One region of the Collinsella sp. OM07-12 genome, then DNA from elsewhere that is predicted to be linked to it. Evidence: riboswitches for the same ligand, from Rfam matches in the RefSeq annotation. Region 1 holds a riboswitch; the other holds the start of a gene.
What was found. Region 1 has a riboswitch for thiamine pyrophosphate ahead of thiC (phosphomethylpyrimidine synthase ThiC). Riboswitches for the same ligand answer to the same signal wherever they lie in the genome.
Positions count from the first base shown of each region.

Region 1 (5,217 bases):
CCTCGACCGCTCCATGATTTTGGGCTATGGCCACGACGACCGCGTCTGCGCCTACCCCTCCATGCTCGCCCAGATCAACGTGGCAGACGTCGAGCGCACGAGCATCACGCTCATCGTCGACAAGGAGGAGATCGGCTCCGTGGGCGCCACCGGCATGACGAGCCGCTTCTTCGAGAACACCGTCGCCGAGATCATGACGCTCGCCGGCGAGAGCAGCCCGCTGGCCCTGCGCCGCGCACTCGCCCGCAGCCGCATGCTCTCCTCTGACGTGTCCGCCGGCTTTGACCCGGGCTATGCCGGTAAGTTCGAGACTAAGAATGCAGCTTTTATGGGTCGCGGCCTGTGCTTTAACAAGTACACGGGCAGCCGCGGCAAGGGCGGCTCCAACGATGCCGACGCCGAGTATGTGGCCCTCGTCCGCGACATCATGGACGAGGCCGGCGTGGACTTCCAGACCTGCGAGCTCGGCCGCGTCAACGCGGGCGGCGGCGGCACCATCGCCTACATCATGGCCGAGTATGGCATGAACGTCATCGACTCCGGCGTTGCCGTCCTGTCCATGCACGCCCTGTGGGAGGTCGCCAACAAGGCCGATATCTACGAGGCCTATCGCGGCTACAAGGCCTTCATCGAGCGCGCCTAACCAGCCCTTCATCAGTTGCGGTGAAATACGGACTAAACTGGCCCATAAACAGCCCAAGCAGACTGTATTCCACCGCAACTTCCTTTTTGGCAGAGGAGAGTCCATGCTGCAGATCATCATTTCGCCCGCCAAGCAGATGCGCGCGGCCCAAGATGCTTTTGAAGTCCTGGGCATTCCACCTTTTGCGCACGAGACGGCTCGCCTCCACTGCGCACTGCTAGATATCGAACGAAATGAAGGCAGCGGCGGCCTGCAAGCGCTATGGAACGTGAGTGACAAACTGCTGGGGCCTTGCCTCAACACCCTGCATGAGTTCGGGCCCATCCTGAAAAACGGCGATCTCGACAATCCCGAACTCGCCCGTCACCTCTCCCCTGCCGTCATGTCCTATCACGGCATTCAATACCAGAGTATGGCGCCCGAGGTGATGGATTCCGCGCAGCTCGCATGGCTACAAGACCATCTATGGATCCTCTCCGGCCTCTACGGGTGCGTTCGTCCCTTTCATGCCGTCGAACCGTATCGGCTGGAGATGGGCGCGAAGCTCGCCGTTGACGATGCCCGAGACCTCTACGCGTTTTGGAGCGACAAGCTCGCGCGGGCTATCGCCCCGGCGGACTCAAACACCACGATCGTCAACCTCGCCAGCGTAGAGTATGCCAAAGCCGTTCTGCCCCACCTCGCGGGCGACGCCACGGCCGTCACATGCCTCTTTGGCGAGGGTATCCGCAACGGGAAGCCCATCCAACGGTCGACCGCCAGCAAAAAGGCGCGCGGCTCCATGGTGCGGTGGATGGCAGAAAACAAGCTCGAGGATGTAAGCGGGCTCACCGCGTTCGACGTTGGTTATCGTCACTTTCCCGAACTTTCAAATAAAAACACTTTGGTCTTCCTGAACGAACAGGCCTTGTAGGACCACCGCTACTTTGAATGTGCTACCTAGGCACGGCGTCTATTCCGCCAAGCCGTCGGCTTTGGCAATTTCATTTGTCGAGCCGTCCTGATAGGTAATCTTGACGTGCTCCACCTCGGACACTTTGACGCCCGACGGGGGCTCCAGGCGCCATTCCGTCAGCGCGATATCCATCGTCGTGGGCACATCCCCTTGATCTTTGAGCTCGACCAACAGCGTCTTAAGCGCCGCATCGAAGGTCACGCGCTCGATCTCTTCACCAGGAATGGAACCACCGCTCAGCTGCAGCTGGACAAATCCATCGTACGGATACCAATAGTCGCCCGGAACGGCGAGCGTATTGGCATTACCGCCAGTACTCCTCACCGTCATAATCGGTAGGCTATCATCAGCCTCGAACTCCCATGCAGCGCCGCCGCGACCACCAAACGTCCAGATACAAAAGGCAATCACCAGCACGGCAAGCACCGCAAAACCAATCGCGACAAGGCCATGGTGCGCACGGCTTTCCTCGGCCGATACATCCCATTGCGTCTCTCGATATAGATGCTTGTCTTCCATGTTCGCCTCCCCGCAAGCACGCTCGTTGGCCCAATCGTACCCATTCAGGCTATACTTGAGCCCATGACATAACGGGGAGTTTGCAGGACAAGACGGCAGGCTGAGATTGGGCGCGCCCGCCCTGACCCGCAAACCTGATATGGGTAATGCCAACGAAGGGAGCCGTGCCAATGAGCACACAGACCGAGCCCAAGCTCGTCACGCAAATCGACTTCGCCCGCGCCGGGCAAATCACGCCGCAGATGAAAGAAGTCGCCGAGCGCGAGCATCGCGACCCCGAGTACATCCGCGAGCGCGTGGCCGACGGCCGCATCGCCATCCCCGCCAACATCGTGCATATCAAAAAAGGCATGCGTGCCTTTGGCGTTGGTGAGGGCCTGTCCACCAAGGTCAACGTCAACCTGGGCATCTCGGGCGATAAGGCCGATGCCGCCGAGGAGTGGAAGAAGGTCAAGATCGCCGAGGACTTTGGCGCCGACGCCATCATGGACCTCTCCAACTCGGGCAAGACGCGCCAGTTCCGCCAGCAGCTCATCGACGAGACACCGCTCATGGTGGGCACCGTCCCCATGTACGATGCCATCGGCTACATGGAAAAGCCGCTGGTCAAGCTGACCAAGGACGATCTGCTCAAGGTCGTGCGCGCGCATGCCGAGGACGGCGTGGACTTTATGACCATCCACTGCGGCATCAACAAGTCGGTCATCAAGACCTTTAAGGAGACTGGCCGCCTCATGAACATCGTCAGCCGCGGCGGCTCGCTGCTGTTTGGTTGGATGGAGGTCACCGGTAACGAGAACCCCTTCTACGAGTTCTACGACGAGGTGCTCGAGATCTGCCACGAATACGACGTGACGATCTCGCTCGGCGACTCCTGCCGCCCGGGCTGTCTCTACGACTCCAACGACGCAACCGAGACCGCCGAGATGATCGAGCTGGGCAAGCTGTGCAAGCGCGCCTGGGCCGCCGGCGTCCAGGTCATGGTCGAGGGTCCGGGTCACATGGCGCTCGACGAGATCGCCGCCAACATGAAGCTGCAGAAGCGCCTGTGCCACAACGCCCCGTTCTATGTGCTGGGGCCGCTGGTGACCGATATCGGCGTGGGCTACGACCACATCACCGCCGCCATTGGTGGCGCCATCTCCGCGAGCTCGGGTGCCGACTTTTTGTGCTACGTGACGCCGGCCGAGCACCTGTGCCTGCCCAACGCTCAGGATGTGCTCGATGGCCTCATGGCCACCAAGATTGCCGCACACGCCGCCGACATCGCCAAGAAGGTACCGCACGCCCGTGACATGGACGACAAGATGGGTCAGGCACGCCGCAAGCTCGACTGGGATGCCATGTGGAAGTGCGCCCTCGACCCGGTCACCGGCAAGAAGCGCTACGAGGAATCCCCCGCCGCCACCGAGGGCACCTGCACCATGTGCGGCAAGATGTGCGCCGTTCGCACTGTCAACAAGGTGTTCGAAGGCACGACGATCGACCTCGGCATGGAGGACTAACCCTGTCGCCGCGGCCGCTTCTGGCGGCGAGCTGGTACCTGTCAATTGTTGACGTGTGAACATTTGCTTACATTTGCGTAAAGATTGCATCGCCCGCCCGGGTTCGACATAGAGTCGGCCCGGGCATCTTTATAATGCTGGCTTAAAGACCCATTTGATTCCGACCGAACAAGGGAGCGAACATGGATCGCAGCAAGGTACCTGCCGTCCTGTCCATCGCAGGATCCGATTCCAGCGGTGGCGCCGGCATTCAAGCCGACATCAAGACCATTACGGCGCACCGTCTGTATGCCGAGACGGCCATAACCGCCATCACGGCGCAAAACACCCTGGGCATCACCGCCGTGCAGAATATCTCGCCAGATATCGTCGCCGCGCAGATCGACGCCGTCTTTGACGACATCCGCCCGAGCGCCGTCAAGATCGGCATGGTTTCTTCTGTCGAGATTATCGAAGTCATCGCCGACCGCTTGAGCGCCTGGAACGCAACGAACGTGGTCGTGGACCCCGTCATGGTAGCCACCTCGGGCGCTCGACTCATTGCCGAGGATGCGGCCGAGGCGCTCACGCGTCGCCTGTTCCCGTTGGCGACCGTCATCACGCCCAATATCCCCGAGGCCATGGCACTGCTCGACTACGAGGTCGATTCCGAGCGCACGCAGCAAAATGCCGCCATGCTCCTCACCCGCCGCTTTGGATGCGCGTCTTTGGTTAAAGGCGGACATCTTGTCAACGAGGCCAACGACGTGCTGGCGGAGCCCGCGCCGCTCGATGACGAGGGCAACCACCTGGGCGATCCGCTCACCACGTGGTTCCGTCACAAGCGCATCGAGACCGGCAACACGCATGGCACCGGCTGCACGCTCTCGTCCGCTATCGCCTGCGCGCTGGCCCAGGGCATGGATCTTGCCGACGCCGTCAACGCCGGCAAGGCCTACCTAACGGGCGCCCTCGCCGCCGGCTTTGACATGGGCAAAGGTTCCGGCCCCGTCAACCACATGTGGAATTACTAGCCCTGCAGCAAAACCACCACAAAGGGGACAGGCACCTTTGTGGTGGTTTTTCTTTTACCACTTAATCGTCTGCGAGTTGGATGCCGAGCAAGCCCGAAAGCGCGAGCGCCTGTTCGGCATTGACTGTCAGGCCTCGCAACTCACGGTAGTCACCCGAAACAACGGGAGCCTCAAACGTGCAGCGCGATACATCAACACCACATAGCGGTGTCTTGAACACATCAACTCGCGTCAGGTCGCAGCTATCCAGGCGCAGCTGCCCCAACTTGGCCCCCTGGAGCGCCGCCTCGGTCAGGCGCACATCGCACGCCGTGATGGGGCCAATGCGTCCCTCCGAAAGGTTCGCGTAGCTCAGGTCGCATGATGCAAACGAAACGTTCGACAGGCGCGCCTTGACCAAGTTGAGCCCCGGCGCCGAGCAATCAACAAAGTCGCATCGGTTGAGCCAGCAGCCTTCCATATTGCAGCGGATAAAGCGACAACCGCGAAATACGACGTCACGAAACGTCGAACCACTCCAGTCGACGCCATCGAATACGCAGGAGCGGAACACGATGCCGTCAAAGGTCGCACCGTTCGCCA
Region 1 is NZ_QSTQ01000020.1:38,499-43,715, reverse strand. Features, by position in the region: gene DXB98_RS08045 (aminopeptidase) at 1-643, shown strand, start outside; gene DXB98_RS08040 (YaaA family protein) at 747-1,556, shown strand; gene DXB98_RS08035 (hypothetical protein) at 1,596-2,117, opposite strand; TPP riboswitch at 2,180-2,296, shown strand; gene thiC (phosphomethylpyrimidine synthase ThiC) at 2,288-3,622, shown strand; gene thiD (bifunctional hydroxymethylpyrimidine kinase/phosphomethylpyrimidine kinase) at 3,805-4,635, shown strand; gene DXB98_RS08020 (pentapeptide repeat-containing protein) at 4,697-5,217, opposite strand, start outside.

Region 2 (5,217 bases), on a different contig from region 1:
GGGCGTCGAGAACTGGGACATTGATGTCCTTTCGAATGGAAGGGCGATCGGGCATATCGGATAACCTGCCCGAACGATACGATCCGAACCATTGTACGCGATACGCAGCGCCTCGCACGCGCCGCCGCCTGCGAACGGCATCGTTATTTCCAGACACGCTCCACAATACGCTTGACCAGCGCAATCTTTGCCCACTGCTCGTCCTCGGTCAGCTTGTTGCCAATCTCGCAGCTGGCAAAGCCACACTGCGGAGACAGATACAAGTTCTCGAGCGGCACGTACTTTGTCGCCTCGCGGATGCGCTCGACGATGGCGTCTTCGTTCTCGAGCTCTGCCGCCTTGGTGGTCACCAGGCCCAACACGACCTTCTTGCCGGGGGCAACGTACTTGAGCGGCTCAAAGCCACCGGCACGCGGCGTATCGAACTCAAGATAGAACGCATCGACGTTCTCGTGTACGAACAGGTACGGTGCGATGGGGTCGTAGCCGCCCTCAAAAGCATAGGTGGAGTGATAGTTGCCGCGGCACACGTGCGTGTTAATGACAAGGTTATCGGGCTTGCCCTCGATGGCGGCGTTGTTGAGCGCCACGCCCAGCTCGCTCACCTTTTGCAGGTCAACCGGGCTCATACCGGTCTTGGACACAAAGTCGGCATCGCAATAGATGCCCCAGGTGCAGTCATCAAATTGAATGTTGCGGCAGCCTACGGCATACAGGTCGGCAATAACGGTGCGGTATGCTGCGGCGATGGCATCGGCGAGATCTTCGTCGGTCTTGTAGACGGCGCGCAGGCTCTCCTGCTGGCCATCGCAGCGGTCGAGCGTGACTTCGGAGAACGTCTGAATCGGCGCCGGAATGGTCTGTCGCGCGACCTGACCCTCCCCCTCGAGCGCCTTGACAAATTTGAAGTGCTCGACGAACGGATGATTCTCGCCGCTAATGGGACCGGTTACCACGGCGGTGTCGGCGGTAGTCTCCTCATCGTGGAACATATAGCCTGTACGCGAGGTGCGACGCTCGACGCCGTTCAGCCCCCACATAAAATCGAGGTGCCAGTAGCTGCGGCGAAACTCGCCATCGGTGATGACCTGCAGGCCGGCGGCCTTTTGCTTTGCCACCAAATCGCGGATGGCATCGTCCTCGACGGCCTTAAGTCCCTCGGCATCAAGCGTGCCTGCCGTATAGGCAGCACGAGCGTCCTTTACGGCCTGCGGACGAAGAAAGCTGCCGACGATATCGGCGCGAAACGGTGCGTTCGGTTGAATCGAAGTGCTCATAGATATCTCCCTTTTGCATTGGTTGCTTTACCGGGACAGAGTATGAGCGTTCATATGGCCATCGTAAAATATACGTTTATAACAGTTTGATATAGATGCTTCCTATGTCACTCTGGACTGCCATAAAGGGACTTGAACCGTGGGGAACACAGCAGCCTAGATATGCTGACGAATCGCGTCGATATAGGCCCGACCGTAGCGCGTGAGCGTCGTGTTCTTGCGCGTGATGATGCCAATCTCCATGTACTCGTCCACGTCGAGCGGAATCGAGATAATGCCGGGGCCGTTGAGCTCGTGGCTAATCACGCCCGAACACACCGTGTAGCCGTTGAGGCCCATGACCAGGTTGAACAACGTCGCGCGGTCGCGCACGCGGATATTCTTGCGACGCTCAAACGTCGAGGTCAGCTCCTCGGAATAGTAAAACGAATTGTAGCTGCCCTGCTCGTAGGACAGGAACGGATAATCTTCCAAGTCCTCGAGCGTCACGCTGGAGCGGTCCGCCAGCGGATGGTCGGCACAGACGAAGATATGAGGCGTGGCACAGAAGAGCCCTTCGAACACGAGCTCGTTGGCCGCCAGCATGCGCTCGATGACCTCGCGGTTGTGCTCGGACAGATATAGGATGCCCAGTTCGCTTTTCATATGCGCGACGTCCTCGATAATCTCGTGAGTCTGCTCCTCGCGCAGGGTAAAGTCGTAGCGCGCGGCATCGAACTCACGGATCACATCGACAAACGCGTTGACGGCAAAGGAGTAATGCTGGCAGCTCACGCTAAAATGCGGCACCTGCTCGGATGCTCCTTTGTACTTACCCTCGAGCAGATCAGCCTGATCGAGCACCTGGCGCGCATAGCCCAAGAAGGTCTCGCCCTCCTCGGACACAATGACGCCCTTGTTGGTGCGCTCAAAGATATGCACGCCCATCTCGTTTTCGAGATCGCGAATCGACGCGGTAATCGAAGGCTGCGACACATAGAGGCGACGCGAGGCCTCGGTGATGCTGCCACATTCGGCAACCTTTACAACGTACCTGAGCTGCTGAAGCTTCATGGCTTTCTCCCTAGACGTTCGCGATGCCGAAGTCTGCCGCGTTCATCTGACGCATAAATGACGGCATCTCACCCGTCGCGGCGCAGGCGGCAATCTGATGCAGCGCTGCGGCAACCGCATCATCTGCCGCAGCGCCGATATGCCAGCGTGCGGCAGCCGTGACGGCCTCGTTGGCATTGGCGACCGCAACGGAGTTGGGAACGGCATCGATCATGGGCAGGTCGTTATCGGAATCGCCAAATACGGCCACCTCGTCGGGCGTTAGGCCCAAAGCGCGCGCCAGCTCCAGCGCAGCGCAGCCCTTGTCCCAACCAGCCGGAAGGATGTCGAACAGGCGCACACGGTTGTTGGGAAACACAAGCGAGAGCTCCGGCACCTCGGCGGCAACGCGCTCGCGTAGCTCCGCGAGTTCCTCACGCGAACGGGCGCTCCAGATATTCGCCTTGAACACCGGCGCATCATCGACGACAGGGCGGCACGGGGCCTCTTCGCCCTTGAGCCACGCATTGCCGCCCGATTCCATAGCGCGGCGCACACGCTCGGCATCACGTGTCACGCAATAGGCATCGTTATCCCAAAAGCCATCACCCAAGCTGTATACCTTCAGATAGGTATCGTCGGTTTCTTCTTCCAGATAGGCGGCCAAGCGCATAAGCGCATCGTTATCGGTCGCACGCGAGGCGACCACTTCGCCATCGACAAACATGACCTGGCCGTTGCAGAATGCGCCGGTCGAAAAACACTCGGAATGATTTTTAAACATCCAGCCCATCGCAGACGGTTGGCGACCCGAAACCGGACCAAAGTGCAGACCCGCCGCCTGCATGGCATGAATGCCCTCGATGGCATAGTCGCTGGCGCCGTCATGCCCGGCCGGAATCAGCGTATCGTCCATATCGGTCAGCACGAGTTTGATCATAAGGTCCCCCAGTCGTTTTCATCCTAACCATTGTACCGATGCGCTAGTATAGGGAACAACAGATTCGATGCGGGAGTGCCGGCGGTGCAAACCACAAGGCTGAGAGGGCATGGGGCCCAATCCTTTGAACCTGTCAGTTAATGCTGGCGTAGGGAGCATGCCGCCTTTTTAGGGGCGCTGTCTATGCACAGCGCCCCTTTTCTATGCCAAGGAGGCATGTGCAGTGATCGATTCGGAACAGCTTAAGCAAAACGTGGTCAAGGCCGTGGAGGAGATTCGTGCCACCAATCCCATGGCCGGCTCCATCACCAACACGGTAACGATTGACTTTGTCGCCAACGCGCAGCTCGCCGTGGGCGGTTCGGCCGCCATGGTCTATCTGCCCGACGAGGGCGAGGCACTCGTTGCCGGCGGCGGCGCCATCTATCTGAACATGGGCACGCTCTTCCCCATCTACGAGCAGACGATTCCCCGCGCGGCCAAGGCGGCACATGACGCCGGCAAGCCCTGGGTGCTCGATCCGGTGGGCCTGGGCATCGGCAGCCTGCGCACCCAACTGGTAAACGAACTCAAGCAGTACAAGCCCGCCATCGTGCGCGGCAATGCCTCCGAGATTATCGCGCTCGCCGGTCTGTGGGGCCTTGAGGGCGAAGCGGCCGATCTGAGCCGCGTGCGTGGCGTCGATACCACCGACACGGTAGACGCCGCCCGTGATGCCGCCGTGGCGCTCGCCCGCTACACCGGCGGCGCCGTAGTGGTCTCGGGCGAAGTCGACCTGATTACCGACGGCACGACCGTTGCCAAGTCCCACGGCGGCAGCCCACTCATGTCCAAGATCACCGGCTGCGGCTGTTCGCAGGGCGGCGTGCTGGCCGTGTACGCCTGCGCCACCGACCCGTTTACGGCGGCCATCTGCGGCACCGCCGTCTACAACGTTGCCGGCACGCGTGCCGCCGCCGTTGCCGATGCCCCGGCAAGCTTTAAGGTCGCCTTTATCGACGAGCTCTACCGCGCAACCGCCCAGGACATTGCCGATAACCAACTCGAGCTCGAAGAGGCATAAGCCATGTCCAAGCCCGCAACCAATGCCGGCATGAACACACTCGTCGCTGTGGCCATCGCCCCGTGCGGCACCGGCGACGAGCTATCTGCCGAAGTCGCCGAGGTCGTACACGTCATTCGCGAGAGCGGCCTTCCCAACCGCACCACCTCGATGTTCACCGAGATCGAGGGCGACTGGGACGAGGTCATGCAGGTCGTGCGCGACGCGACCTTCGTGTTGGCGAGCAAGGGCATCCGCACCGAAGTCGTGCTCAAAGCCGATATTCGACCCGGATTTACCGACACCATGACCGGCAAACTCGAGCGCATGGAAGCGCAGATCAAAAAGCAGGAGGAAGCACGATGAGCATCCGCGACAACCTTGATATCTCGGCCTACCTGGTACTCGGCCCCGAAAACACCCTCGGACGCCCCGTGAGCGATGTGGTGACCCAGGCGCTCGATGCCGGCTTTACCTGCATCCAGGTGCGCTCCAAGGTGGCAAGTGCCCGCGAGATCATCGCACTGACGGGCGATGCCGCACAGGCCATCGCTCAGGCCGGCAAAACCGGACAGGTCGCTCTGCTGATCGATGACCGTCTTGACTGCGTACTCGCCGCACGCGAGCAGGGCATCGCTGTCGACGGCGTGCATGTTGGCCAGAGCGACATCCCCGTCGAGGTCTGCCGCAAACTTTTGGGCCCAGATGCCATCGTGGGCCTTTCGGCCCGCTGCGAGGAGATGCTCGAGTACGTCAAGACCGCCGACATGAGCCTGGTCGATTACCTGGGCGTAGGCCCGCTCCACGAGACCGAGACCAAGCGCGACTGCGGACGTGCTGCCGACGGCTCCATCATCACCAAGAGCTTTGAGGACCTGGCTGCCCTCCATGCGGCAAGCCCCGTGCCCATCGTGGTGGGCGGCGGC
Region 2 is NZ_QSTQ01000009.1:12,789-18,005, forward strand. Features, by position in the region: gene DXB98_RS04495 (uracil-xanthine permease family protein) at 1-21, opposite strand, end outside; gene DXB98_RS04500 (5-methyltetrahydropteroyltriglutamate--homocysteine S-methyltransferase) at 144-1,277, opposite strand; gene DXB98_RS04505 (LysR family transcriptional regulator) at 1,434-2,330, opposite strand; gene DXB98_RS04510 (HAD-IIB family hydrolase) at 2,341-3,249, opposite strand; TPP riboswitch at 3,311-3,421, shown strand; gene thiM (hydroxyethylthiazole kinase) at 3,473-4,312, shown strand; gene DXB98_RS04520 (thiamine-binding protein) at 4,316-4,657, shown strand; gene DXB98_RS04525 (thiamine phosphate synthase) at 4,654-5,217, shown strand, end outside.
Region 2: linked by a shared signal. The riboswitch ahead of thiM (hydroxyethylthiazole kinase) and the one ahead of thiC (phosphomethylpyrimidine synthase ThiC) in region 1 are both predicted to bind thiamine pyrophosphate.